DNA from 2 places in the Pseudomonas sp. GW-45 genome. Region 2 is predicted to be linked to the other one. Evidence: riboswitches for the same ligand, from Rfam matches in the RefSeq annotation. Region 2 holds a riboswitch; the other holds the start of a gene.

Region 1 (14,599 bases), 1.1 Mb from region 2:
TTGTGACCTGGTTTTGTGCTTGGCTGGGTGGATTACGACTGGAAAAAGAGGGCTGCGGGCACGTTAAACTGTGCCCGCAGTTTAGATCAGAGTTGCGGTGCCCAGCTCAGTGACAGCCGTGCATTCAGCTCTTCGTTGCGGTAAGGGTTGCCGGTAAAGTCGTTGGCGAGGGCGTACTCCTTCTCCAGCACGTTGCCAACGCTCAGATCCCAGCGACTGCTATCAGTCATCTGCCAGTTGCCCCGTACTTCCAGCGTGCCAAACCCCGATAGCTCCTGAGTATTGGCCGCATCGTTGTAGCGGGTGCTGTTGGCTACCATCGTGAAGCCAACCCCGAAATCACCGTACTGATGATCGGTGTCGACGCTGAGCATGCGCTTGGGGCGACGGGCCAATAAGTTACCAGTTTGGCGGTCGCGTGGATCTAGCCAAGTGGCAGCAACGACCGTATACCAACCTAGCAGATCACGCTCGGCAGACAATTCCAGACCGTTGATACGCGCTTCGGAGATATTCTGCGGAATGAAAGCGCTATCGAGCTGGATCAGGTTGTCGATGTCGGTGCGATAAACCGAAGCCTGCAAAGTGGACTCTTGAAGCTGGCCGCGCCATTGCAGCTCGTAGCTTTTTGAACTTTCCGGCTCTAGGTTGGGGTTAGAGGATGGGCTGCAACCAAAAGGAGGGAAGCAAAAATCCGGAAAGTAGAGATCGTTAAAGGTGGGAGCGCGAAAACCTTCGCCATAGGACGCTACCAGCTGTTGATCGTTGCTCAGAGCAAAAATCAGTGCGCCGTTGAGGCTGTCTTGTTCGCCGAATTGCTCATTGTCATCGTGACGCCAGCCCAGTTCGCTGCTTACGCGCTGCCCGTCAAATCGATACTGTGCAAAAACGGCTTGATTGTATCGTTCGCTTTCATTGAACGCGGTGGAGCTGCTGAGCTTATCTTCGTACCAGTCGATGCCAGCTTGAACACGGTGTTGTTCATTGAAGCGCAGACGGTTCAGCCAGGTGGCTGAGTCGCGGTAAGTATTGAATACAGAGGGAAAGGAGCCGCTGGTATCACGTTTGTCTTCGGCATGGCCAGCCTCGATGCGAGTTTGCCACGTATCGTTCACTTGCCACTGAATATGCGTGGCTACGGTGCTGAGCGTAAAGTCATCTTCCGGGTTACCCGACAGGTCATACTCGGTATTGCCGCTCTGCTCAAGTATCTGAATGCCGGCATCCAGATTGTCCGTAAACTGATGGTTTAAGCTGGCGCTGAAAGCCCGGTTGCGGTAGCCGTCATCATCGTTGTCACTACCAATGCTATTGGTTGTGCGGTTGATGCCGGCGGTTTCGTCAAGGCTGGCCCCTAGGTTGAAGCTAGTCTGCCCGTTGCCGCCGGAAAGTCCTAGATCGCGGGTGAACGTCTGGTTGCTGCCAACGCCAAACTTCACTCGAGGATTCAAGCCTTCACTGCCTTTACGAGTAAAAATTTGAACCACGCCACCAATCGCATCGGACCCGTAGACGGCTGATCGTGGGCCGCGTACGACTTCGACCCGCTCAATCTGGTCAACATTAAGGAACTCGAGGCTTGCCTGGCCTGCACTGGCACTTGCAATCCGCTGGCCGTCCACAAGTATCAGAGTTTGTGACGCGCTGGTACCGCGTAAAGATATGCTGCTGAGGCTACCTATGCCGCCGTTGGTCGTGACCGAGATCCCCGGGACTCGGCGTAACAAGTCGGTGACGCTGACCGGCTGCAAGCGGTCAATATCATTGCGGTCAAATACGCTGGTGGCTGCTGAAGTGTCGCTGACGGACTCGGCCTGCCTTGAAGCAGTCACAATGGTATCGGGTAAATCAACGGGGTCGCTGGCTTGAGCAATAGAACTGGCAAGCAAAGCAGGCAGTAGGAATAGTGAAGGCTTCATTCTGGATCCTCAAAAGTACGGCTTTTGAGGAGGGCGGGGAGTCAGGAGGGGCCCAGGCAGCGGACAACCACGCCGACCGGTGACGCCCTCCGCGACACCTCAGCAATAAAAGCCCGCACGCGATGGCGTATGGACTTTGCGCACAGGGCCGGTCTCCGGACTCAGAGTCAGGCTGCTGTCGCCTTCCCGTGCGGTGCACAGTGGCGTTGCTGACAGCAGCTGCAGGCTAGCCTGCGACTCTTTACCGTTGCGGGGGCAGTGTCGGGGTTGCACCGACTTCCCGTTTCACCTGATCAGCGTGGCAGACCAGGCACCCAATGCGAGTACTAAGAATTGGGGCGGACTCTAGGGCTTTCAACTAAGCGGGTCAAGCCCTTGGTCGGGCTCGGGTATGGTGCTCAGGCGGTGCCGAATGGCCGCTACTATGCCGGTGGCGTCCAGCCCGCACTCGGCTAGCATCTGCGCGGGCTTGGCGTGCTCAACAAAAATGTCAGGCAGACCTAGATTGAGCACAGGGGTAATAATGCCCTCGGCCATTAGCCACTCGTTGACTGCGCTGCCAGCGCCGCCCATGACTGCATTTTCTTCGAGGGTCACCAGCAGTTTATGAGTGGCACTCAGTTTGGCTACTAGCTCAGTGTCCAATGGTTTGACGAAGCGCATGTTGACGACGCTGGCATTCAGCGTTTCAGCGGCTTTGAGCGCCTGTTGATGCAAGGTACCAAAGCATAGAATGGCAACCTCTTCACCTTCACGGGTGACTACGCCTTTGCCGATTGGGAGAGTGGTCAGCGCGGGATCAATCGGGGTGCCGGGGCCAGTGCCTCGTGGGTAGCGTACCGCAGCCGGACCGCTATGCAGAAAGCCAGTAGTGAGCATCTGCCGGGTTTCGTTTTCGTCTGCGGGCGCCATGATCACCATATTCGGCAGGCAACGCAGGAACGACAGGTCGAAGCTGCCGGCGTGGGTCGGGCCGTCTTCGCCCACCAAGCCTGCACGGTCTATGGCGAACAGCACATCAAGGTTCTGCACGGCAACGTCATGCACGACCTGATCGTAAGCGCGCTGTAAAAAAGTCGAATAGATGGCAACGACCGGTTTGGCACCTTCGCAGGCCATGCCGGCCGCAAGGGTCACGGCATGTTGTTCAGCAATGGCGACGTCGAAATAGCGATTGGGATACTGCTCGCTGAAGGCGATGAGGTCAGAGCCTTCCTTCATAGCTGGAGTGATGCCTATCAGACGGGCGTCCTGCTCTGCCATGTCGCATAACCACTGGCCAAAGATATTGGAAAACTTCGGCTTGCTGACGCCGGCAGGCGCAGCGGGTTTTGGTTCGAATTTGGTGATGGCGTGATAACCAATAGGATCGGCTTCAGCCGGGGAGAACCCTTTGCCTTTCTGTGTGACAACATGCAGAAATTGCGGGCCTTTACGGTCGCGCATGTTCTTCAGGGTATTCACCAGCGTGGGCAGGTCGTGGCCGTTGATCGGACCTATGTAGTTCCAACCCAACTCTTCAAACAAAGTGCCGGGTACCAGCATGCCCTTGGCGTGCTCTTCGGTCTTACGCGCCAATTCCCAGGCTTGCGGCAGCATAGACAGCACTTTTTTACTGCCTTCGCGCATGTGCGAATAAGTGCGGCTGGAGAGAATTTTGGCCAAATAATTGGATAAACCGCCGACATTGCGCGAAATCGACATGTCGTTGTCGTTGAGCACAACCAACATATTGGCCTGGGCGTCGCTGGCATGGTTCAACGCCTCAAAGGCCATGCCGGCCGTTAACGCGCCATCGCCAATTACCGCCACGGTGCGGCGATCGAGCCCTTGCAGGTTGGCAGCGATCGCCATGCCGAGGGCGGCGCTAATCGAGGTGCTCGAATGACCAACGCCAAAGGTGTCATACGGGCTTTCCACGCGACGAGGGAAGGCGGCCAAGCCTTCTTTTTGCCGTAGGCTGGCCATACGCTCACGACGACCGGTCAGGATTTTGTGCGGGTAGGCCTGATGGCCGACGTCCCATACCAGGCGGTCTTCGGGGGTGTGGTAGGCGTAATGGAGCGCAATGGTCAGCTCAATAACACCCAGTCCGGCACCAAAATGGCCGCCTGTCTGACCTACACTCCAGAGCAGAAACGCACGCAACTCGTCCGCCAGTTCAGGTAGCCGGCTTTCATCCAGCTCACGCAGTTGTGCGGTGTCGTCAAGACTGTCCAGCAATGGTGTACTGGGGCGTTGGTGCGGTATTTCGTGGAAGGTGCTAGGCATCAAACAAGGCTCTGAATGCCATTGGCAATGGCAGGAAAACAAGTGCGCAGTTTAACTGATGCACCTCGATAGCCCAACTCCAACAACACCTCAATCAAAATCGGCGCTGCACTATATAGTCGGCTAGCTGTTGTAGATGGACCGCTTTTTCGCCGAGTGGTTGCAGCGCAGCAACGGCTTGGTCGCGCAGGCGCTCGGCTAATTGATGGGCGCCTTCGAGGCCGAGTAACGCCGGGTAAGTAGGCTTGTCGCGGGCGATATCGGCACCCTGGGTTTTGCCTAAGACGCTGGTCTCGCTTTCGATATCGAGAATATCGTCCTGCACTTGAAAGGCCAGGCCGATGCAGTCTGCGTATACCGCCAATGTCTGCAACTGTGCGGTGCTGGCGCGCTCGCTGGCAAGGGCGCCAAGCTGAATGCTGGCGCTGATCAGCGCGCCTGTCTTGTGGCGATGCATCAATTCAAGCGTGGCTTGATCGATTTTCTCACCCACTGCGCCCAGATCGATCGCTTGCCCACCCACCATGCCTTGCGGCCCGGCGGCGCGGGAAAGTGTTTGTAGCATTTGCAGGCGGGTGGCCGGTTGCCAGTCGCCTTGATGGCCTAGCCAATCGAACGCCAGCGCCTGCAGGCCGTCGCCGGCGAGGATCGCAGTGGCCTCGTCAAAGGCGCGGTGACAGGTTGGTTGGCCGCGGCGCAGATCGTCGTCGTCCATCGCCGGCAAGTCGTCGTGAATCAGCGAGTAGGCATGTACCAGTTCAACCGCGCCGGCGGCTGGGTCAGCAGAGGCGGCGTTGCCGCCCAAGGCCTCGCAAGTCGCGTAGCAGAGCAGCGGGCGCACCCGTTTCCCGCCATTTACGACGCTATAGCGCATGGCAGCGTAGAGACGTTCAAGGCGTGGCTGAGGGGTGTCCAGCTGGCTTAGTAAAAAGCCATTGATGCGGGTCTGACAGGACTCAAGGTAGTCGGCAAATCCGCTCATTCAGCGGGGCCGTCAAAAGGTTCGGTAGTCAGCTCGCCGTTCTTTTCGACTAACTGTTGTACCTTCTGCTCGGCTTGAGTGAGCGCCTGTTGGCAATCGCGGGTCAGCGCAACGCCTTGCTCGAAGGAGCTGAGCGACTCTTCCAGGCTGAGTTCGCCGCTTTCCAGTCGTTCGACCAGCTTTTGTAGCTCGCCGAGGGACTGTTCAAAGTCCACGGTGGTTTTTTTCCGTGCCATGCGCTACCTCTTCTACGGCGTGGGTGAAACGGCTGAACATTACCCAAGGGTGGGGATGGGGTCAATCGGCGTTGCAGCACCTGCGCTGCCTGCTAGAAATCTCCCCAGCGTTGCTGGGCCATGCTCAAAGCTACTATGGGAGCGGTTTCGGTGCGCAGCACCCTCGGGCCAAAACGTGCGGCGATAAAACCGGCCGCTTCGGCCTGTTGGATTTCGTCGGCACTCAGGCCACCTTCAGGGCCAATCAGCAAGGCTAGCGAAGTCGGGTGCGGCAGCTGATCCAGATCCTGCTCGGTACGGTGATGCAGTACCAGTTTAAGGTCGCTGGTTAATGATGCCATCCAGTCCTGTAGGGCGACGGGCGGATGTATCACCGGAACCACGCTGCGCCCGCATTGTTCGCACGCACTCACCGCCACTTGCTGCCAGTGCGCCTGACGTTTATCCGCGCGTTCACCCTGTAATTTAACTTCGCAGCGCTCGGTAAGCAGCGGGGTTATCTGATTGACGCCCAGTTCAACGGCTTTCTGAATCGCCCAGTCCATCCGGTCGCCGCGCGACATAGTCTGACCGAGATGGGTGTGCAACGGCGATTCTGGCATGCCTTCGACGGGCGCTTGCAGCTTGACCACAACCTCACGTTTACCCGCGGCGACGACCTCGCCTGGCCATTCCTGGCCACTGCCGTTGAATATCTGCACGGGCGCGCCCGGCCCTAACCGCAAAACGCGCGCGATGTAATGCGCGACGTCACCAGTCAGTGTTTGTTCGCCTTGGTTAAGCGGCGTATCGAGGTAAAAACGGGAAACGCGCACCGATTCAGTCCCGCGTCGCCAGTTGAATACCTTCCCAGGCAACGCTGGCGAGGTGGTCTATCTGGTCCGGGGTGATCACGTAGGGCGGCATAAAGTAAACCACGCTACCGAGCGGACGTAGCATGGCTTCATTTTTCAACGCGTGCTGATACACCCGAATGCCGCGACGCTCCTGCCAGGGGTAAGCTTCCTTGGTCGCTTTGTTCTTGACCATTTCAATTGCCAGCACCATGCCGGTTTGACGCACTTCCGCCACGTGCGGGTGATCAACAAAGTGTGCGGTTGCTTTGGTCATGTGGGCAGACAGTGTTTTGTTGGCTTCAATCACGTTGTCGCGCTCGAGTAGGTCCAGCGTCGCCAGTGCGGCGGCGCAAGCGAGCGGGTTGCCGGTGTAGCTGTGTGAGTGCAAAAAGGCGCGCATGCTCTCGTAGTCGTCGTAGAAGGCTTGGTAGATTTTGTCGGTGGTCATGCATACGGCCATTGGCAGGTAGCCAGCGGTCAGAGCCTTCGACAAGCAGAGAAAGTCAGGCGCTATATCGGCCTGCTCGCAGGCAAATAGCGTACCGGTACGACCGAAGCCAACGGCGATCTCGTCATGAATCAGGTGCACGCCGTAGCGGTCACAAGCCTCGCGCAACAGCTTGAGGTAGACCGGGTGGTACATGCGCATACCGCCGGCGCACTGGATCAGGGGCTCAACGATAACCGCTGCCACGTCCTGATGATTCTCTTCCAGCGCTTTCTCCATATGCGCAAACATTTTGCGGCTGTGTTCTTCCCAGCTTTCGCCTTCTTCGCGGTCGTAGCAGTCGGGGGAGGGTACGGTTATCACTTCCATCAGTAGCGGCTGATAAGTTTCTTTGTACAGCGCCACATCGCCTACCGCCAGCGCGGCTAGCGTTTCACCGTGATAACTGTTGGAGAGCGTAATAAAACGCTTTTTCTCCGGCTTACCGATGTTCAGCCAGTAGTGAAAACTCATCTTCAGCGCGACTTCAATGCACGACGAGCCATTGTCTGCGTAGAAACAGCGGGTCAGGGCGGCGGGCGTCATTTTCACCAGGCGCTCAGACAACTCAATCACCGGTGGGTGGCTGAAGCCGGCAAGAATTACGTGCTCGAGAGTGTCGAGCTGATCCTTGATGCGCTGATTGATATAAGGGTTAGCGTGGCCAAAGATGTTGACCCACCAGGAGCTGACGGCATCCATGTAGCGGTTGCCTTCAAAATCGTGCAGCCAGATACCTTCGCCCCGTTGGATTGGGATGATCGGCATGTGCTCATGGTCTTTCATTTGGGTGCAGGGGTGCCATAGCACCGAAACGTCGCGTTGCATCCAGTCGTTATTCAAGCCCATGTTCACCTCGTTGTCAGAAACCGTAGTCGCTGAATTGTACATGAGGCGGGCAGTGGCTGCCGAGGTCGAAGGAGGGTTGGTTTTCAGCGTGCAGGGTACACAGACCCAGCACGCAGGGTGCGGGCTCAGCGGGTGCCGTAGACCACCATGGTTTTGCCTTTGACTTCGATCAGGCCCTGTTCTTCCAGGCTCTTGAGCACGCGGCCGACCATTTCACGCGAGCAGCCGACAATACGACCGATCTCCTGGCGGGTGATTTTGATCTGCATGCCGTCCGGATGGGTCATAGCATCGGGCTGTTTGCACAGATCCAGCAGGGTGCCGGCAACGCGGCCAGTCACATCAAGAAAGGCCAGGTCGCCGACCTTGCGGGTGGTAGCGTGCAGGCGTTCAGCCATTTGCTTGCCGACCGCGTACAGCAGGTCCGGGTCGCGCTGAGTAAGCTCGCGGAATTTGGCATAGGTGATTTCAGCCACCTCGCACTCACATTTTGCGCGTACCCACGCGGTACGGTCATGCGGCGCGGGCGTCATATCGAATAGGCCCATCTCGCCGAAAAAGTCGCCCTGGTTTAGATAGGCGATGATCATTTCGCGACCCTGATCGTCTTCAATCAGGATGGTGACCGAACCTTTGATGATATAGAAAAGACTGTCGGACTGATCGCCAGCATGGATGACCGTGCTGCGTGCCGAAAAGCGGCGTCGATGGCAATGCGCAAGGAATGCATCGAGGTTTTTTATTTTAGGTGTCAGGGTGATCGAAACCATTAAAGTGTCCTGGCCGTATTCGCGCAAACCGAAGATGCGGGGCATCCGTGTCAGCCTCAGCATGAGACCAATCGAGATTATGTCCAGTTTTTACAGTCATGGCCAGCGCGGCGGTCCGCCATGTGACGGCTGTGGTATTCTGCGCCTCATCTGAGATGATTGAACGGCGGGATTTAGAAGATGAAAGCGCATATCAAGTGGGTCGACGGGGTGATGTTCCTGGGTGAGTCTGGGAGCGGTCACACAGTGGTGATGGATGGTCCGGAAGAGTCGGGCGGTCGCAATATGGGCATTCGCCCAATGGAAACCGTATTGGTCGGGCTGGGCGGTTGCGCCAGTTATGACGTGGTCAGCATTCTGAAAAAGTCGCGGCAAGATATTCGTGATGTGCACACCTTGCTGGATGCCGAACGGGCCGATATCGAACCCAAAGTGTTCACCAAGATTCATCTGCGCTTTGTAATAACAGGCAAGAATTTGAAAGAAACTCAGGTCAAGCGCGCGGTTGAGTTATCGGCTGAAAAGTATTGCTCGGCTTCGATCTTGATGGCGCGTGCCGGCGTTGAGGTGACGCACGATTACGAGATCATTGAGATCGACTGAAGTGTACGTATGGAGTTGGCACATTCGGCCTGACGAATGGCGAGTCAGGCCCTTATGCTGTGTGCTGCAGGGTTTACCATGGCGCGGGTAGATAGCCGCTCAACGGTTGCCGTTAACCCATAAGATAGGAACAAGAAAATGCGCGTGGTCTTTCTCATCGGTAAATTATTGACCTTGGCTTTCTGGCTGCTGGTCATCCTCAGCTTGTTGGGCCTGGTTCAGGTGCCCAACCCTCAGCGTCTCAACTGGCTGGCGCTGACCATTGTGCTAATTCATTTGGTTGAATGGGCGCTGGTAGGCAAACAGCTGAAGAAGCTGGGCTCCCCGCTTAAGCAGTTCGCCCTGGTTATGTTGTTTGGCGTTTTCTACGTCAAAGCGCCAGATACCCGCGCAGCGGTGAATCAAGCCTTGTAAGTGATCTTGGTCATGACCTTGGACAGTAGCGTCATGGCCTGTTTCACCGGTGCTGGAAATACCACCCCGCCCGCTTCGAGCGCCTGATTGCCGTGCTCAATCTCGTCTTCCCGCATTTGTTCGAGAATGGCGCGTGACTTGATGTCCTCTTGCGGCAATTGGTTCAGGTGGTCGTCTAAATGGCGCTCTACCTGTTCTTCTGTTGCGGCAACAAAGCCGAGGCTGATGCGATCACTGATCAGCCCGGCTGCGGCGCCAATACCAAACGACAAGCCGTAGAACAGCGGATTGAAGACACTGGTGCGGCTATTCAATTCGGTCAGACGCTGTTCACACCACGCCAAGTGATCGATTTCTTCGGCTGCCGCGTGCTCCATTTTTTCACGTACATTGGGGAGCTTGGCAGTCAGCGCCTGGCCCTGATACAGCGCCTGCGCGCAAACTTCGCCGGTGTGGTTGATGCGCATCAGTCCAGCAATATGCAGGCGCTCCTCCTCGTCCATGGGCACGTTGGCCAGATGCTGCGCGGGTGAAGGTCGGTTTGGTTGAGCGGCACCGGGTACGAGCGTGCGCAATGACTGGTCTGCCTGATTAAGCAGGCGATCAAGAAAGCTATAGTGACGTGATGTGCTCATCTTCTGTCCCTCGTTGGCGAGTGCAGAGTATGGAAAAGGTGCGAATTAATACGCTGGGATTGGGTTGATTCTTAGCCCGGCGGCCACGTCATCTGCCGCTGCCCCAGCACGTGCAGATGAATATGGTAGACCGTCTGGCCACCCTGTTCGTTGCAATTGAATACGGTACGAAAGCCTGCGTCGCAGCCTAATTCTTTTGCCAGCTTTTGTGCTGTAAAGACCATATGGCCAACGGTGGCGCGGTCTTCCTCGGTCATGTCATTCAGGGTCGCGATGTGCTTTTTCGGGATAACTAGAAAATGCACTGGTGCTTGCGGGTTGATGTCATGAAAGGCGACGGCGTGCTCGTCTTCATATATCTTTTTGGACGGAATCTTGCCGTCGACGATTTTGCAGAACAGACAATCCACACTGAGCTCCTTACAAGGCAACATGATGCCGGGGTGTCCGGGTTCGATGGTCTCAGTGTAACGGCAGCAGATTAGAATGGCACTATGAGCCTGCCGGACTTAACACTGCCCTGTTGCGGAAAAGCCGAGTTGGGTCATTTTCTGCGCTCTTTTTTGTTGAATAGAATGACTATTCGCCTCAAAAGACCACAAAAACTGCCTCCAATCGGGCTTTCCTTCGCTACGGGCGGTTAAGGCCGACAGGCTCCTGGTTCAACCAGCGGCAGCTGAGCGTGGCGCTGAAAATGCAGCAATGGAGTGTGCGTTTGAAAAACGATATTCATGATTTGGCATTGGTACTGGATTCACGCGTGCGTCTGGTGGTCATCGAGTCTTGGGAAGAGGCGAGGGTGTTGCAGACTATCGCCACGCTCGCGGTCCGGCGTGCGCAGACGTATTACACCTGGAACCATATAGATGGCCTCAGCCGGCTGGGTTTTGGTGTCGAGATGGATGCTGAGCAGGACACTCGCGACGCGGAAACCGCGTTGGAACAAATTCGCCGCGAGGGCGAACCGGCCCTGTACGTGCTCTGCGACCTGCACCCCTTTCTCGACTCGCCACGTATTGTCAGACTGCTGAAGAGTTTGGCGATGGCGTCTGAAAAGGCGGCCCCCACGCTGATTCTCGTCAGTCACGCTCTACCCTTGCCGCCAGAGCTAAGCCGTTTAGCCGCGCGTATCAGTTTGAGCATGCCGTCGGACGAACAGCTGGCGGCCATTGTGCGTGACGAGGCAACACGCTGGAGTGAGCAGAACCGCGGCGAACGGGTGCGTACGGATAACCAGACTTTGCAGCAAGTCGTGCGTAATTTGCGTGGCACTACCCATGAAGAGGCTCGCCGTCTGGCGCGCAATCTGATTGTTGATGACGGTGCTATCACCCAGGAAGACCTGCCGACGCTGAACAAAGCCAAGTTTGAGCTGCTGGATATGCACGGTGTGCTCAGCTATGAGCAGGAAACTGCGCGCTTTGCCGAGGTTGGTGGTTTAAAACAGTTGAAGCGCTGGTTGACTGAGCGGGAGAGCGCATTCAACGGTAATGCGAGCATAAAAGACATACCGCGCGGTGTGTTGCTGGTGGGTGTGCAGGGCGCCGGTAAGAGCCTCGCAGCCAAGGCGGTAGCAGGTTTGTGGGGGCTGCCGTTGCTGCGTCTGGACGTCGCTGGCCTGTATAACAAATACATAGGTGAAACCGAAAAGAATCTGCGCGATGCGCTGCAACTAGCCGATGCGTTGGAACCTTGTGTGCTCTGGATTGATGAGATAGAGAAAGGGTTGGCGGCCGATGGCAGCGATCAGGGCGTGTCACGTCGGCTGCTCGGTACATTATTGACCTGGATGGCAGAGCGCAGCTCGCGGGTCTTTTTGGTCGCGACCTCAAACGATGTGACGCAGCTGCCACCTGAGCTGATTCGTAAAGGTCGCATCGATGAGCTGTTTTTTGTCGACCTGCCAGATGCAGCGATTCGTGCGGATATTTTCGGTATTCATTTAGCAAAACGTGAGTTGGCAGCAGAGCAATTTGACTTGGCCGCTTTAGCCTTGGCCAGTGATGGGTTCTCGGGTGCTGAAATAGAACAGGCGGTGGTCAGTGCAGTTTATTGCGCCGCCGCCAGTGAGCAGTTAGTCAAAGAAGAGCATGTGCTCAAGGCGCTTAGCGAGACATCGCCGCTGTCGGTGGTCATGGCAGAGAAGTTGGGCGCGCTGCGGGCCTGGGCAAAGGACCGCGCGGTGCGCGCCGATTGATCAGAAGGGCTTCACTACTACCAGCAACACTATGCCAACCAATGCCAATACTGGCGCCTCGTTGAACCAGCGATAAAAAACGTGGGAGCGGGTATTGGCATCGGCAGCAAAGCGTTTAAGCATCGCGCCACACATGTGGTGGTAGCCAATCAGCAACACGACCAACGTGAGTTTTGCATGCATCCAGCCTTGGCTCAGCCAGGCGGGTTGTAGATACAGCAGCCAGATGCCCAAGGTCAGAGCGATCAGCATCGACGGGGTCATGATGCCGCGATACAGTTTGCGCTCCATCACCTTGAACCGCTCGCGGCTGATACTGTCTTCACTCTGTGCGTGATACACGAACAGGCGTGGCAGGTAAAATAGCCCGGCGAACCAGGTCATAACGGCCATGATGTGGAAGGCCTTGATCCAAAGGTACACGGATTGCTCCTGTCGGGAGTGGGACTCACGCTGGTAATTTACATCAGCGCTTTTATCATAGGCTGCTGTTGCGCATATCCCTTATGTCGGGAAGGCGCGTAGCATAGGTTATTCAAACACCATTCAACCGTATTCAGGAAGTAATGATGATTAAAGTAGGCATTGTAGGCGGAACCGGTTACACCGGGGTAGAGCTGTTGCGGCTGTTGGCCCAGCATCCCGAGGCGCATGTCGAGATCATTACATCCCGATCCGAGGACGGCGTTAGTGTTGCCGATATGTATCCCAATCTGCGCGGGCACTACGACAACCTGCGTTTCAGCGTGCCGGATGTGCAGCTGCTCGGTGCCTGTGACGTAGTGTTTTTCGCTACCCCGCACGGCGTTGCGCACTCATTGGCAGCTGAGTTGCTGTTGACGGGTGTGAAAATTATCGACCTTTCGGCTGACTTTCGCCTGCGCGACCCGGATGAGTGGAGCAAGTGGTACAACCAGCCGCATGGGGCGCCTGAGTTGTTGGGTGAGGCGGTGTACGGCTTACCTGAGGTTAACCGCGAAGCAATTAAGCATGCCCGCTTGATTGCAGTGCCTGGCTGTTACCCGACAGCGACGCAGCTGGGCTTTTTGCCGTTGCTCGAGGCGGGGCTGGCTGATGTGGCGCACCTGATTGCCGACTGTAAGTCTGGTGTCAGCGGGGCCGGCAGAGGTGCCAGTGTGCCGTCGTTATTCTGCGAAGCTACCGAGAGCATGCGGGCCTACGCAGTGGCCGGGCATCGCCACTTGCCAGAGATTCGTCAGGGTTTGCAGTTGGCCGCAGGCCAGCCCGTCGGCCTTACCTTTGTGCCGCACCTGACGCCAATGATCCGCGGTATTCACTCCTCGCTGTACGCCACCGTCGCCGATACCAGCGTGGATTTGCAGGCGCTCTATGAGGCGCGATATTCCGACGAGCCTTTCGTGGATGTGATGCCCGCCGGCAGTCATCCGGAAACCCGCAGCGTGCGTGGCGCTAACGTATGCCGTATCGCGGTGCACCGCCCGCAAGGTGGCGACAAAGTTGTAGTGCTGTCGGTGATCGATAATTTGGTCAAGGGGGCCTCTGGGCAAGCGGTACAGAATATGAATATTCTCTTCGGGATTGATGAGCGCATGGGATTAGCGCACCCGGCTTTGATGCCCTGATGATGGACTTCAAACGGCGACGCCCGCTGCGCGAGCACAGCGTCACCATTCACCCGCGTGACTCTAAGGCGTTTAGACGCTGGAAGCGCGGCGTGATTATCCTATTGCTGATACTCGTGCCGGTCAGTGCCTGGCAAGGCTGGGAAGCCGCGATGCGAGCGCAGCAGCCGCATGAACTAGAGCGTCAGGCGTTGATAGAGCGTCAGGGGCAGCTAGTCACCGAGGTTGAAGACTGGAGGCAGCGCTATCATCAGCTGGAAGTGGATATGCTGGTGGCGAAAGACGCCGCAGTAGAAGGGCGTGAAGCTGTGCATGAGCTCGAAGCGCAGCTTTTCAAGCTGCAACAAAACTTAGCTCAGTATCAAGGTGTGTTGGCGCCTAGCGCGATGGACCCCGGTATCCGTATTCAAGCCTTTGAGTTGCATAGCACAGAAACCGCAGATATTTTCCGTTATAAAGTAATGGTCAGCCGAGTTGGCAACGAAAGCGATACGGTGCAGGCCACATTGCAGCTTGAGGTGTTGGGCGAGCAGAATGGCGAGGCCGCCACGCTTGGGCTTGAAGCCCTAGGCGGGGATGTTGGCGCGGCCGGGCTGACATTGGACTTTCGTTATTTCCAAGTGGTGCCGGCCAACAGTGAGCAAGCCAAATTGACGCTACCCGAGGGCTTTGTTCCTCAGCAGGTTAAGCTGACAGCAAGTAAAGGGGGTAAAACCCTGGTCGAGCAGGTTTTTGATTGGACAGTCACAGGAGCAACACCCTGATGTGGGGAGCAGATAAACATAAGAAAGCGGAC
Region 2 (14,599 bases):
GCGTGCGGCGTGTGCCTGCACCGCCTGAGCACGGCCGATCTCGCCGCCGCTCTCGGTCACCGCCGCATTCAGCGCCATATTTTGCGGTTTGAATGGTGCGACCCTCACGCCCTCGCGTACCAACCAACGGCACAGCGCGCTGACCAGCGTACTTTTACCCGCATCCGAGGTGGTGCCTTGCACCATCAAACTGCTCATGCCAACTCCTTCAGACTTTCCAGCAAGCTATGTTCCAATCGCTGCCACTCACCTTCCGAGCGCGGCAAACCAAAGCGTAACCCCGCAATATCCTTAAACAGGCGAACCAATACGCCACGCTGGGCTAGAGCGACGTAAAGCCTCTTTGCCTGTGCTTGCTCCAGTTCACGCCACTGAAACAATCCGCAACCCCCGCCGCTTTGCAGACCGGCGTCATTCAACAACTGATCCAGGCGCGCGGTGTCTATCATTAAACGTCTACGCCAGAGCTCCTGAGTGCGGCTGTCCGCTAACACTAATTTGCCGACTGCCCTGGCCGGACCACTTACAGCCCAAGGCCCCAGATGCTCTTCCAGCGCCAGCAGCAACTCTGGCGCCGCCAAAACAAAACCCAACCGGACACCCGCGAGCCCAAAAAACTTGCCGAGCGAGCGCAGGACTATCAACCCCGGCAGCTGGCTGGACGGTGCCAAACTGAGGTTGGGTGTCGGGTCCATAAAAGCTTCGTCCACCACCAACCAGCCGCCCTGCTCCGCCAACCGCTGGTGCCAACTCAGGAGCAACTCACTACTGAGCGATTGCGCGGTCGGGTTATTGGGATTAACCACAACCAGCACGTCCAGCTGATCCAGAGCATCTGACAGTGATGCAACGCTCACACTGCGCACCTCGTGTCCGGCACGCTGCCAAGCCAGACGATGCTCTGCGTACGTCGGCTCAAGAATCCCCACGCGGCTTGGTTTACGCAGCAGGGGCAATGCCTGAATGGCTGCCTGTGAACCGGCGACCGCCAAAGCGCGCGGCACGCGGTAATAGTGTTCAGCCAGTTCACTGAGACCGTCGTCCGTTTCCGGCAAACGGCTCCAAACCGACTGCGCGAGCGGCGGTATCGGCCAGTGATAGGGAGCCAGCCCAGTCGATAAATCCAGCCACTGTTCCAGCGGTAGGCCAAACTCTCTGGCTGCGCTGCGTAGCCGTCCGCCATGCTCAAGCATCAGTCGGTTCACACATAAGTGAGCGCCCACAGGAGGACCAGGATCAGCATCCAGAGCAGCAGACTGCGTTGTACCAGTTGCAGTGCACGCGAAATATCCTGCGCTTTTGGTGGTACGCCGCAGCCCAGCGCAGGTCGCTCCTCAAGCTTGCCGTGATACACAGCGGCACCGCCCAACTGCAACTCAAGCGCACCGGCGCCAGCAGCCATCACCGGCCCGGCATTGGGACTATCCCAGCTCGGGGCCTGAGTGCGCCAGCTATGCCAGCCTGAGATTGCGTTTCCACAGAGGCTATAACTAAGCGCGACCAAGCGCGCGGGAAGGTAGTTAAGCGCATCATCAATTTTCGCAGCGGCCCGACCGAACAATAGAAAGCGCGGTGTGCGATAACCCCACATGGCGTCAAGCGTATTACTCAAGCGGTACAGCACAACGCCCGGCGCACCCAGTAGCAGGAACCAAAACAGCGCTGCAAAAATCGCATCACTACCGTTTTCAAGAACTGACTCGACGGTGGCACGCGCGACACCTTCCTCGTCTAACTGCCCGGTATCACGGCTAACAATCCGCCCGACCCGCTCTCGCGCCAACGGCAAGTCAGCGCTGAGCAGCGCATCTGCAATCGGTTTAGCGTGCGCCACCAGGCTCTGCCCACCCAGACAGAGATACAAACAAAGCACGGAGAACGCCCAACCAAACCAGGGCAATGTTGCCAGCCAGTAGGTCATGAGCGTCAACGGCATTACGGCTAATAGCCACGCCAGAGTCCCCTTACTAATACTGGGCTGCTGGTTGAGCCGTCGCTCAAGGTAGTGCGCCAGCCGACCGAAACCTACCAGCGGATGCCAGCGCGCCGGTTCACCTAGCAGCCGATCCAGCAGCACTGCCAACAAGGCCGCTGGCAGCAAACCGCTCATTCAGCACGCCAATCGGAGATGATGCGCGACAGGTGCTGCAGGCCATCGGTTAGCGCACCTACGCCCGGCTGCAAAATATCTGCGGACTTGATTTCATGCAGCTGCCCGGATTTGACGGCCGGTATCCTCTGCCAACCGGCACGCTCACGCACCTGCTCAGGTCGAAAACGCTTGCCGCACCATGAGCCAATGATGATGTCCGGTGCGCGGCGCACGACTTCCTGCGGATCAGCGATGATGCGCTGCTTGGCACCGGGCATAGCAGCCAGCTCAGCGAAGCAGTCTTTACCGCCAGCCAGTTCGATCAACTCGCTGACCCAGCCGATGCCGGATATCAGCGGCTCATTCCATTCTTCAAAATAGATGAGTGGGCGTTGTTTGATGCCGCTAGCCGCATTGCGCACTTGCAACATGCCATCTTCCAACTCGGCCACCAGTTCTGCTGCGCGCTCGGGAGCGCCCACCAATGCGCCCAGCGTCGAGATCATGCGCAGAATGCCGGCAATGCTGCGCTGATTGAACAGGTGCACTTCCAGCCCAGCACGTGCCAGATCAGCCACAATGCCGGCTTGCAGGTCGCAATAGCCAAGCACCAGATCCGGTTTAAGATCGAGGATCTCGTCTATTTTGGCGCTGGTGAAAGCCGCAATCTTGGGCTTGTCTTTGCGCGCCTGGGGCGGCCGGAAGGTAAAACCGGATATACCGACAATCCGCTGCTGCTCGCCAAGCAGATAGAGCACTTCGCAGGTTTCAGTAGACAGGCAGGCGATGCGCTGCGGGCCATTCAAAACAGTGTCATGACTCATTCTTGCGCTCCCCAGTGATCGACATACAGCAGGTCGGATAAGGGCCGCTCTTTGGCCCACTGCTCTTGCACCAGCATCGGCTGCGAATAGAACTCCGCCACCGGACCGAGGCAAAGCACCGCTACCGGCTTAGCGCCTTCGGGTAATTTCAAAAGGGCAGCCAACGCCTGTGGGTCAAACAAGGAAACCCAGCCCATCCCCAGCCCCTCGGCCCTGGCAGCCAGCCAGAGATTCTGAATAGCGCAGGCAAGCGAGGCCAGATCCATCTCGGGCAGCGTGCGGCGGCCAAACACGTGCGCTTCGCGGCCATCCGGCAACGCAGCAACCAACAGCTCGGCGCACTCCAACACGCCCTGCACTTTTAAACGCATAAACTCGTCTGCCCGCTCACCCAATGCCGCTGCCGTGACCTGGCGCTCTTCTTCTACCAATTGATGAATCTGCTCGCGCAATTGCGGTTTGCGTATCTGGATAAACCGCCAAGGCTGCATCAAGCCGACACTGGGACCGTCGTGCGCGGCGTGCAGCAAGCGCTGCAACAACTCTTCCGGCACCTCACCCGCAACGAAGTGACGCATATCCCGCCGCTCGCGAATAACGCGATACACAGCATCACGCTCGGCGATTGAATAGGCGTGGCTGGCGGTCATGGGCGAAACAACGCCGCCGCAGCCTGTGGATTACCCGGCAGATAAAAATGCACATAGGACGCGGTTAAACGTTCGACGCGATAGACCGCCTCAGCCGTGCGGTGATAATTGGGGCAATCACCGCGCACTAATGGCTGCATGTCACTCGTCAACTGCGAGTGATGAAAGGTGTGCCCATGCAGTGTCCCTTCAGGCAGCTCGACCGACTGTAAGGCCAACGCGCTCAGACGCTTCTGCATGACCGCGTCGCCACTGAGCAGCCCCGCCATCTCAAAGCGCTCGCCATGCAGATCAGTCAGGCTGTCTAGCAAATACAGCATGCCACCGCACTCAGCCACCATGGGTCTGCCCATCAGATGGTGCTCGGCGATCTCTGCCTGCATCGCCTTATTGCCAGAGAGCTGCGCGGCATGTAATTCCGGGTAGCCGCCGGGGAGATATAAGCTGTCTACTTCTGGCAACTTGCTGTCATTCAACGGCGAGAAATACACCAGTTCCGCACCCATTGCCTGCAGCAACTGCAGGTTGGCCTGATAGACAAAAGCAAAGGCGCCATCGCGCGCCACACCAATACTAACGCCCGCCAGCAAGGGCTCAATTTGTCGCGGCTGCGGTGCCGCAAAACTCACCGGCTCAGGTAGCGCGTTCTCAACACTTTGCGCCAGCGCTGCTGCGGCAGCATCCAGCCTGGCATCGAGATCCGCCAACTCGGCGGCCTGCACCAGTCCCAGATGCCGGCTTGGTAAGGCGATATCGGCTGAACGCGGCAACGCGCCAAACCAACGAATATCTGCCGGCAGACTGTCACGCAAAATCTCGCCGTGGCGAGCGCTGCCCAATTTGTTCGCTAACACGCCAGCAAAGGCCAGGTCAGGCTGAAACTTGGCCAAGCCAAATGCCATGGCGGCAAAGGTTTGCGCCATGCCTGAACCATCGATCACGCCCAATACCGGGACACCGAACTGGCGCGCTAAGTCAGCCGCTGAAGGCGTGCCATCAAACAACCCCATGACCCCTTCAATCAGGATCAGATCAGCCTCACCTGCTGCTTCCCAGAGCAAGCGCTGCGACTGCTCCAGTCCGACCATCCACAAATCCAGCTGGTGTACCGGCGCGCCGCTGGCGACTTCAAGCACCATGGGATCAAGAAAATCCGGACCACACTTGAACACCCGTACCTTGCGGCCTAGCTGACGATGCATGCGCGCCAATGCGGCCGTCACTGTGGTCTTGCCCTGACCTGAGGCAGGCGCTGCTATTAATACCGCCGGACACTGTCGCATACTCAAAACTCAACTCCCTTTTGTGCCTTGATACCTGCTTTGAAGGCATGTTTAACCACACCCATTTCGGTCACGGTATCGGCGGCGTCCACCAGTGCCGGCGGTGCACCGCGCCCGGTGACCACCACATGTTGATGAGCTGGCCGCGCCTGGATATCGGCAATCACCTGATCCAGTTGCAGGTAACCGTACTTGAGCGCGATATTCAGCTCATCGAGCAAAACCAGCGTCACATCGGGGTCGCGCATCAGCTCAACCGCTACTGCCCAGGCGGCTGCGGCTTTGGCTATGTCGTCCTGACGATCCTGGGTTTCCCAGGTAAAGCCCGCGCCCATCACGTGATAACGCACCTCTTCAGGAAAACGCCGAAAGAAGTTTTCCTCGCCGGTGCTCTTCGCGCCCTTGATGAATTGCACGATGCCAATGCGCATACCGTGGCCCAGCGCCCGCGCAGCCATGCCAAAACCAGAGCTGCTCTTGCCCTTACCGTTACCGGTCAGTACCAGCAGCACGCCGCGCTCTTGCTGTGCCACGGCAATCTTGTCATCGACCACCGCTTTCTTACGCTGCATGCGCAGACGGTGACGCTCATCGCGTGTGTGGTCCTGCTCACTCATGCCTGACGGCTCTGCTTATTGAGCAGCACCTGGGCGCTGCGGGCGCCGATATAGAGCACTACCGCAATGCCCACATAAAGCGCCAGCGTGCTTAGGTACTGGGGGTAGTAATGGCCAATCCGCTCAAACATGCCTAGCAGCGTAGGTGACTCGTAACGGCCGGAGAAAAAGTAGAAGCCGCCGCTGGAAAACAGCTGACAAACCAGCGCACTGATGGCCATAACCGGCACAAGAATCGCAAGTGAACCTGCCTGTTCACGATGCCAACCTGCATACAAACGCCCGCCAAACCAAAGAGCGCCATACGCCGGCACCAGCATCCAGTAAGCAACAGTCATGCAATGGTGCCCCGCATTAATCCAGCCAACGGTAGCCACGTCGATCAGCGTTGCTTCAGCAAACAACAACGGAAAAACCCACTTGGGTCGCAGCAGCACACCTGCAAGAAAGAATACCGCCCACGAGGCGCTGGGTAGGTTTTGCAGCGGGAAGTGGCTGCCGCGCGTCATGGCCATCAAGGCTATCAGCGCAATACCGATGTAAAGCTGGGTCGTTCTGGACAGGTTCAGCACATTCATTCTCCTCATTGAAACAGCGAAACGCCTGTAATCAAATTGACTACAGACGCCTCAGGCTGCCGACTCCCCTGAACCGGCACGCGTGATAGTCCAGCAGAACCTACATAGCCTGATAACGCAGGGTCAGATACCCCGCACGACCCGGCTGCTGGTAAGTTGCTGCGGTTTCATATTCAGTATCAAACAGATTGGTTACCTGCGCCTGCACGCGCCAAGCATGGCTCAGCCAGTAAGTCGCGCGCAGGTCGAGGGTGCTGTAACCGTGCAAGTCGGTGGTATTTGATGCGTTGTCCCAGCGACGGCCCTCGGCGTGCAGGCTGGCGCCCAGCCCGATGCGCCCAAAGCGGCGATCAACATCCAAATTGAATATCTGCTCCGCGCGACGCGGTAATAGATCACCCTGACCGGATCGGCTGGATTTGTTCTGCGGGTCTTGTAGGGTTAGGTTGCCCTGCCAGCTCCAACCCAACAGCTGAGTCGCAGCCTCGAGCTCAAGGCCTTTGATCGAAGCCTCATCAATATTCTGCGCCTGTAGGCCCGCACCACTGTTGAAGTACGCGATCAGGTCTTCAATCTCGTTCTTGAACACCGTTGCTGACCAGTTGCCCCATTCATGCGAGCCCTGCAGGCCTGCTTCAAGACTCTTGGAGCTTTCAGGCTCCAGGTTCTCGTTACCAAAGCCGGGGTAATACAGCTGGTTGAAAGTAGGCGCTTTGAAGGCGGTGCCATAACTGGTGGTAAAGCGCAGCTGGTCATTTAACTGTAGGCCGTAACCAAGGCTACCGGTGTTATGTGCACCGAACTGCTCGTTATCGTCATGGCGCACACTTAACTGCACCTCATGACGTCCGAACTGCCCGAGGTACTGTCCGTAAACGCCTTGATTCTCACGGCTGTCTTCGGCAAAGCTGCCAGTGCCGTTCACCTCGTCGTACAACCAGTCGTAGCCCAGCGTCAGCAACTGTCCTTCAGCGATATGCAGGTCATTCTGCCAACCGAAGCTATCGCGGCGGGTATCGATGCGGGTATTGAAGACGTTGCCGTTGAAGGTATCGGTCTTATCTTCACTGCGACCAGCCTGCAGAGTCACATCCCAGGCGGTCAATGGCGCAAAGCGGGCACGCGCGCCGTAAACTTTGGTCACGTTGTCGGCATTGGCATCAAGACCGGAGTCATAATCGTTGTGGGAGTCGACCTGCAGCAGATTACCGTCGAGCGTCAGGCCGTTAGCAAAGCGATAGCCACCACTCAGGTTGGCTGACATTTCACGATAGCCATCGTGATCTACTTCACGCGAGGGCCGCGCATCAATGCCCTCGTCTTTCAGACTGCTAACGCCCAGGTTGTACCAGGCTTTGTCGTCACCACCCGACACGCCGGCACTGCCAGCCAGGTGCTGAGCACTGCCAACCGTAGTAGAGAAATAGGGTTGCGCCCCGCCGTCACCGCCACGGCGAGTGAAAATCTGGATCACCCCGCCAATCGCCTCGGACCCATAAAGGCTGGAACGCGCTCCACGCACCACTTCAATACGTTCGATCTGCTCTACCGGCAAATTCTGCAACGCCGCGTCACCGGTGGTTGCCGAACCAATACGGACGCCATCAATCAGTACCAATACCTGATTGGTGCTAGCCCCGCGAATGCTGATGGTGGTGTTCTTACCGGGCCCGCCGGTATTGACCACATTAACGCCTGGCACCCGACGTAGCAGTTGATCCACGCTGGTGACCTGCAGACGTTCGATGTCGTTGCGATCAAATACGCTGGTCGCAGCAATGCTCTGAGCACCGCTCTGCGCGGTACGAGTAGCAGTGACAACCTGATCTTCCAGGTTAAGGGTATGCGCAAAAGAAAGAGAAGACAGGCCAACAAGGCCGAATGCTACAGGGGCACGGAAAAAGGTTTTCATACTGCTTAATTGCTCCGTCGTACCCACCCGCACGACACTGACTGAGAATAACAGTGACGGAGGCAGGAGAACGGCAACAAGCATAGGAGGGCCGCGCACCTACAGCGCCCACCGCACCGTTGTGATTCGCAACAGGCCGGTCTCCGGGCTTGCGACTGGATCATTTGATCCTGCGTCCTGAACCTTCCCATGCTGAGCACAGTGGTTATGTCAGGCGCATCGCCGTGTGGCGAACGTCGCTTACCGTTGCGGGGGCAGCGCCGGAATTGTCTGCACAGCAGACGCACCGGCTTCCCAGTTTCACCCTCTTTAAATAGAGGGAACCTGAAGCAGCCGTGAAGAGTAGAGACTTTGCTGCAGAGCGTCAACCAGAAGGCTTTAGCGCCCACAAACGGGCAATTTTAGGGCGTGCGCGCCAGCACTGTGCAGAAGATTAGCGCTGCGGTTTACGTAGCGGGGTCTGCAGCAATTCGTTGTAATTGAGGATTGTCTGGGCAATATCGCCGATCTTTTGGCTGCGCTCCATCGCGGCGCTTTGCAAGGCGCGAAAGGCCTCTTCTTCACTCAGACCTTGCTGGGTCATTAGCACACCTTTTGCGCGCTCAATCACCTTGCGCTCGCTGAGGCTGCGGCGGGCGCTTTCCAATTCATCATGTAGTTGCTGCAAGCGCACGGTCTGCTCGTGCAGCACCTCCAAAACCGAGCGTTGCATGTGGCTGCCAAGGCGCTCACCCGGCAGGGGTTCTAGCTCAGTGGCCTGCACGTTATACAAGCGGGTTGACGGCGTATTGATCTCGTCATCAAGACTGTTCAACCGTTTGAGCAAACGGCGCTGACTGTCCAAATCGGCTTTGGCCTGCTGCGTCTTGTGCTCACACATCGCCTGTAGCTTGTCGGCCAAATCATCTTCAACGCGCTTCATGCTGTCGATGTGCTGCGAAGTTAGTTCAAACCACAGCTCACCCATGGCGGCATGCACCCTACTGCGCTCAGTAGTGCGCGCGGCCACCAGCCGCAAACGTGCAATCTCGCCCACTAAGTCCTCGCTGCACAGCGTCAGCCAGGCGCTTTTGCTGTCGTGATCAGCAAACTCCAGAAAGGTCTCAAAACAACGCCGTTGCGCGTCTTCAAGAAAGCTCAGCTTGCCGCACTGCTCCTGATCGAAGTAACCGGCTACGAAGCCGGACACACCAATGGCCCGCTCCTGACCGGCCAACTCCTTGCCTTGCATGAAATTAAACATAGCGACCAATGTGCGGGTGATATGCGGGTCGACTGCCGTATCCGCAGCCTCGAATACCACTGCCAGCAGGCCCGCAACCAAACGAGTAAAACTGCGCGTAGCCTCCTGAGCACCTACTTGCTGCGCACGCACGCGGCTGCGCAATGCCGTCAAGCCGTCAAAGCTGTGCAACACAAAAGCAACCCGGGTAAGCAGGCGCGCCTTGTCGGCGCCGCAACTGCGTTCCAGATCCATACCATCAAAAGCGCTGCGTACCGCGTTCTCATGGCGAATCGCTGTCTCGGAGAGCTCGTCCAACGATTGCAAATAACGCTCGGACTGCCCACCCAGATACATATTTGAGAAACCGCGCTCACGTTGTAGCGCATGCACCAAGCGACTGATTTTACCGACTAGCTGACAGGTAAGCGCCAACGCTTGCAGCCCCTGCATTTCACTGCGCCGGGCCGCCAACATGAAATCCAATGCTGTCGACATAGTTCCCCCCTCACCGATCTCGATCGCCGGCTCAGGGTAGTAACAGCAATACTTGTGCCAGCCACTGCATGCGCGCCAATGCACCCAAACTCCGGCCTACAATACAGACTGCGTTTGCGCATCAAACATCTGCCCGCGGTGAAATCAAACGAACTAAATGGTCCCTAGCCATTCTAATTCCGTGAAGAAGCTCGACAAAGTTGACGTTGCTGACGACGAGCCAACGGCATTTGGATCGAGCGTAACCAGGGAAAGCACCTAAGCCATATTCGACGATGCTTGCTCTGAGCTGCAGAAGCTGCAGCAAAGGCTCGACTGCCGCGCACGCTGCGGCGACACAAAACTCGCTAAACCAACAATAAGGAGATTGCCGTGACAGCCACCGTCGACCGGCCATATCAATTAACACTGCATCCAATACACGCCGTTTTTCTCGCTGGAACCATCCCTCTGTTTCTGGGCGCCGCACTAAGCGATATCGCCTATGCATACAGTTACCAAATACAGTGGAGCAATTTTTCTTCCTGGTTGATCGCCGGTGGATTGGTCTTTGCTGGGCTGGCAATAGTGGCCGCGCTCCTTGGCCTCACGCACGCTGAAGGCCGTGGCCGACGTGGCGGCATTTATCTAGCCCTATTGCTGGCAACCTGGGTTCTGGGCTTCATCAATGCATTGGTTCACGCCAAGGATGCATGGGCCATGATGCCCATGGGGCTTATTCTTTCTGTCATCGTTACTGTGATTGCCTGCGCAGCAACAGGCGTTCGTTTTTCCGGCCGTCGCGTGGGAGGTGCACAATGAATAGTCCAAGCCTGGTGTCCATTCTTGCCGTATCAGTCATGCTGAGCGCGTGTGGTGATAATGATCAAGCTTCCGTGAAATATGGCCCTGAGCCTACTCTCCCGGAGCAACAACGCGGCTTGCTGCCCAACATGACCATCGCCGAACCCTCACTCTGGGGCGATCAATTACCAACAGTACCGCAGAACTACCGCATCTCTGCTATTGCCACCGACTTGAAAATCCCGCGCCAGACACTGCTGCTGCCCAATGGCGACATCTTGGTTGCCGAGGGCCGTGGCGGCAACGCGTCGAAGCTGAAACCCAAAGATGTGATTGCTGGTTACATAAAGGCTCAGGGTAATACGTCCGTCAAAGGAGGTAACCGGCTGACACTGCTGCGTGACAGTGACAATGACGGCACCTATGAAGAACAAGTCGTTTTCGCCGAAGACCTGAATGCGCCGTATGGGCTCGCACTGGTGGGTAATAAACTGTACGTAGCCAACCAAGATGCTTTGGTGCGATTTGATTATCAAGAAGGCCAAACTCAAGCCAGCGGTCCACCGGTCAAGGTCACTGACCTACCTTCAGAGATTAACCACCACTGGACCAAACCGCTCGCTGCCAGTACGGACGGCCGTTATCTATACGTCGGTATCGGCTCCAACAGCAATATCACCGAACGCGGTATGGAAGCCGAAGTCGATCGCGCCATGATTTGGCAGATAGATGCCGAAACAGGAGCACACAAGCCTTACGCCACCGGCGTGCGCAACCCAACTGCATTGACCATTCAGCCGGGCACAAATCGCTTATGGGCTGTCGCCAACGAACGCGATGAACTCGGCCAGGACCTGGTTCCGGATTACTTGACCTCAGTACGCGAAGGCGGCTTCTACGGCTGGCCCTACAGTTACTGGGGCCAGAATGTTGACCCGCGTGTGCGGCCGCAAAACCCTGCAAAGGTGGCCGAAGCTATAGCTCCTGACTATGCACTGGGGGCTCACGTTGCCGCGCTCGGGGTCGATTTTTCTAGCGAGAGTATGGGCGTAGATTTTGCTGACGGCGTATTCGTCGGCGAGCACGGCAGTTGGAACCGCAAGGACCCCGTTGGCTACAAAGTGGTTTTCGTACCCTTCAGCAATGGTCGCCCCAGCGGCGAGCCAGTGGACTTTGTTTCTGGCTTTCGGGGTGAAGACGGAAAAACCCGTGGTCGCCCTGTCGGCGTAACGGTCGATCCACGCGGCGCACTGATTATCGCGGATGACCTTTCCAATACCGTATGGCGGGTAACGCCCACTCAGTAAACGCGACTAGCAATAACGGAAATCAGGTGTTGTTTTGAATAGGCCAGGACCTGCTACGCTTTGCTTAAGGTGTAGCAAGGGGCCAGGTCCATAGCAATACATCAAGGCAAGGCCTGATTCCGCGATTGCAATCAAAGATACCGCTCGTTTGTTATCTCAATGAGCCTGCGCCGTACGTTTCCTTTTTACCGAAATCATCCCTGCTTCGAGATTCCCGCACAGCCACTCACAAAGGATAGGAGACGCTTAGCATGTTTGAACCCGGCCATCTTCATCTAGCGCGTATGCGCTTAATACCCGGCGACACTGGCTTCAGCATTGATATCACTTACCGCATCGCCGAACAGGGCAGCAAAGTGGCGTTCGACATACAGGGAGAGGCAAATGATCAGCCAATCGAAGAGAGCTTCGAGCTGCCACGTGAAACCGCGTTCAATTTCGCCAGCGATATAGATCACCTGTTGCGGCGCTACGGTGTGCTTTCACCGGAGTTTATGTCGCTCTCCACGCACCATGAATACGACGCTATGTTTGATGACATCCGCAGTCAGCTAAATGCCTGGCACGGCGAAGCCATAGATCTTGATCAATTTAAGTAAATTACTTGTTCAAACAGGTATTGGCAGGCAACAAAAAACCCCAGTCGCGTAAGCAACTGGGGTTTTATTTGTAATGGCGCAGCGGACGGGACTCGAACCCGCGACCCCCGGCGTGACAGGCCGGTATTCTAACCAACTGAACTACCGCTGCGCATCAGCCCAAAAGCGCCTCAAACCGGAGTTTGCAGTGCGTCTGAACTGGCGCGCATTGTAAACATTCTGCCAAGGGAGTCAAGCACTTGCGAGAGATTTATTAAAACATAGGCAGCTGACTGCAACGCTCTCAGTCCGAGGTTAGTACCTGATCAAAAAACAACCGACTGAGCGAATTTTTGACCTTATTAATCGTACTTGCCGTACCCCGTCATTCAATCCGCCTCCAGACGCTCCAAGGTGCGCTTGGCGATACCCTCCTGCTCCGCAAGCATGGCTTGAGTCAAACCCGCATCGAGTCGTTGCCGAGCCACGCGTTGTTCTAGCTCAGATAGAACGCGTTCATCAGTTAGCTTTTCGCCTAATTCCATATTCGCTTTTTTGTCGATTTATAGCGCTTAAATTAGTTTATTCGTCACAAATAACGATTTATTCAAAATAAACCAGAATCTTCTCGTTTGCCATGCGCCCACATAACGACCATGATGAATAAAAATCCACATAAGGAAAAAAGCCATGCCTTGGTATGGATGGTTGTTCATGGTGTTGGCGCTCGGCAGCATTGTTGGTAGTTTGCTGATGCTGCGCGATAACGCTGGCAGCAATAAGGTCAGCAAGGAAACCATTGACCACGTGAAAGCACGTGAAGCTGAGTTCGCAGCAGAGGAAGCCCGCGAAGAAAAGCGGTAGACTAGCGGCGCAAACGCAGCCTCTTCGGCATGGATTCATTTGCGTGCAGGTGCCCAATGCGCCTGCCGCCGACAAGATAGTTACAGATCATGGTCAACTCATTACAAGCGCAACTCCTCAAGACCGGCCTGGTCGACGAGAAAAAACTCAAACAAGCCCAGCGCGCGAAGAAAAAAGCCGCCAAAACCGAACCCGCACAAGACACTGGCAAAGCCATAGCGCAAGCACGCCTGGAAAAGACTGAGCGTGATCGCCAGCTGAACCAGCAACGTCAGGAAGAGTCTGCGCGCAAGGAACGTGAGGCGCAGGTCAAACAGATGGTGGAAAACAGCAAACTGGACCGCAGCGGTGGTGAAACGCCCTATCAGTTTGTCAGCAAGAACAAGATCAAGAAAATCCACGTCAACAAGGAGCAGTTCGACCTGCTCAGCCGTGGCCGATTAGGGATTACCCGTCTATCCGGTAACTTTGTATTGATCCCTGTGGAAATCGCGGAGAAAGTGCGCGAACGAGCACCCCACTGGCCAGTCTATGTTGCTGAAAACAAGGCTGAAGCGGTGGTTGAGGATGACCCTTATGCTGCCTTCCAGGTGCCTGACGACCTGATGTGGTAAGCCTGACTGCCCGGTAGCCACCACTAGGCTACCGGGCGGCGTCAGCCGCTCGTATTACTCTTCTGCCTCAAGCTCTTCTTCCGTTTCTTCCGGCTGATCAACTTTGCTGTCATCAACCAGATTCTCGTCGTCCTTCATGCGCTGCTGCTTATCACGTTCATCTTCATGCTCCTGCTGCGAGCAGCTTGGTTTGAGCAGAAAGGTTTCGGACACATCGATCAGCCCAATGTGCTCAATGGTGCGACGCCCAATCAGCACCGGATACGTCATATCGCCTCGATCACGCAGGGAAAACTGCTCTTCATAGACCTGATCACCCATACAGATCGACATTTTCACTACCGGTCGACGGTCGGAGCCGCCCGCACCGCGAACCAGAATTCGGCGGAAAACCGGGCGTTCAAATTGCATTTTCACCAGTTCATCGGTGTCTGCGTCCTTGACCGGAACTTCATAGCGCACCCAAGGCTTACCCTTGTGGGTGAACGTCTCGAGGTTGACCGCGTGCATCGACGACGTCAGCGCACCTGAATCAACCTTAATTTTGACAGCCGTGTGCTCGGGCATGATCAAACCCTTTTCAATCCAGCCCACCACCTGCTTTTCGTGGTGCTCTCCCGCCTCATCAACCGAATCATCACTACCGGCCAGGGCATAGCCACTGACCGACGCCAACAACACACAAGCAGATAACGACATAACCTTAAAAACTGACTGCATGAGAAATCCTTATTGCAAACTACCAAGATAGACTGGCCTGCGCCTGGAAAGTGCCCA

The links. Region 2 has a riboswitch for cobalamin ahead of btuB (TonB-dependent vitamin B12 receptor). Riboswitches for the same ligand answer to the same signal wherever they lie in the genome.
Region 1: it holds a riboswitch for cobalamin, as region 2 does, so the genes downstream of both, AC1XYH_RS14855 (TonB-dependent receptor domain-containing protein) here and btuB (TonB-dependent vitamin B12 receptor) in region 2, are expected to answer to the same signal.

Annotation. Positions count from the first base shown of each region.
Region 1 is NZ_CM167674.1:3,167,007-3,181,605, reverse strand. Features, by position in the region: gene AC1XYH_RS14855 (TonB-dependent receptor domain-containing protein) at 87-1,919, opposite strand; cobalamin riboswitch at 2,049-2,252, opposite strand; gene dxs (1-deoxy-D-xylulose-5-phosphate synthase) at 2,274-4,190, opposite strand; gene AC1XYH_RS14845 (polyprenyl synthetase family protein) at 4,285-5,172, opposite strand; gene AC1XYH_RS14840 (exodeoxyribonuclease VII small subunit) at 5,169-5,408, opposite strand; gene AC1XYH_RS14835 (16S rRNA (uracil(1498)-N(3))-methyltransferase) at 5,501-6,223, opposite strand; gene AC1XYH_RS14830 (adenosylmethionine--8-amino-7-oxononanoate transaminase) at 6,228-7,580, opposite strand; gene crp (cAMP-activated global transcriptional regulator CRP) at 7,706-8,350, opposite strand; gene AC1XYH_RS14820 (OsmC family protein) at 8,531-8,953, shown strand; gene AC1XYH_RS14815 (DUF1145 domain-containing protein) at 9,092-9,367, shown strand; gene coq7 (2-polyprenyl-3-methyl-6-methoxy-1,4-benzoquinone monooxygenase) at 9,355-10,002, opposite strand; gene AC1XYH_RS14805 (histidine triad nucleotide-binding protein) at 10,074-10,412, opposite strand; gene AC1XYH_RS14800 (AAA family ATPase) at 10,718-12,199, shown strand; gene hemJ (protoporphyrinogen oxidase HemJ) at 12,200-12,622, opposite strand; gene argC (N-acetyl-gamma-glutamyl-phosphate reductase) at 12,769-13,803, shown strand; gene AC1XYH_RS14785 (DUF6776 family protein) at 13,803-14,567, shown strand; gene AC1XYH_RS14780 (bactofilin family protein) at 14,567-14,599, shown strand, end outside.
Region 2 is NZ_CM167674.1:2,098,105-2,112,703, forward strand. Features, by position in the region: gene AC1XYH_RS09490 (cobyric acid synthase) at 1-198, opposite strand, end outside; gene cobD (threonine-phosphate decarboxylase CobD) at 195-1,193, opposite strand; gene cbiB (adenosylcobinamide-phosphate synthase CbiB) at 1,202-2,098, opposite strand; gene AC1XYH_RS09505 (cobalamin-binding protein) at 2,107-2,916, opposite strand; gene bluB (5,6-dimethylbenzimidazole synthase) at 2,913-3,566, opposite strand; gene AC1XYH_RS09515 (cobyrinic acid a,c-diamide synthase CobB) at 3,563-4,849, opposite strand; gene cobO (cob(I)yrinic acid a,c-diamide adenosyltransferase) at 4,852-5,466, opposite strand; gene AC1XYH_RS09525 (hypothetical protein) at 5,463-6,038, opposite strand; gene btuB (TonB-dependent vitamin B12 receptor) at 6,145-7,956, opposite strand; cobalamin riboswitch at 8,074-8,299, opposite strand; gene AC1XYH_RS09535 (nitrate- and nitrite sensing domain-containing protein) at 8,390-9,676, opposite strand; gene AC1XYH_RS09540 (DUF2231 domain-containing protein) at 10,049-10,477, shown strand; gene AC1XYH_RS09545 (PQQ-dependent sugar dehydrogenase) at 10,474-11,766, shown strand; gene AC1XYH_RS09550 (DUF5064 family protein) at 12,018-12,365, shown strand; tRNA gene AC1XYH_RS09555 (tRNA-Asp) at 12,440-12,516, opposite strand; gene AC1XYH_RS09560 (hypothetical protein) at 12,734-12,889, opposite strand; gene AC1XYH_RS09565 (DUF2897 family protein) at 13,035-13,208, shown strand; gene AC1XYH_RS09570 (DUF2058 domain-containing protein) at 13,298-13,822, shown strand; gene rloA3 (retropepsin-like aspartic peptidase RloA3) at 13,877-14,542, opposite strand.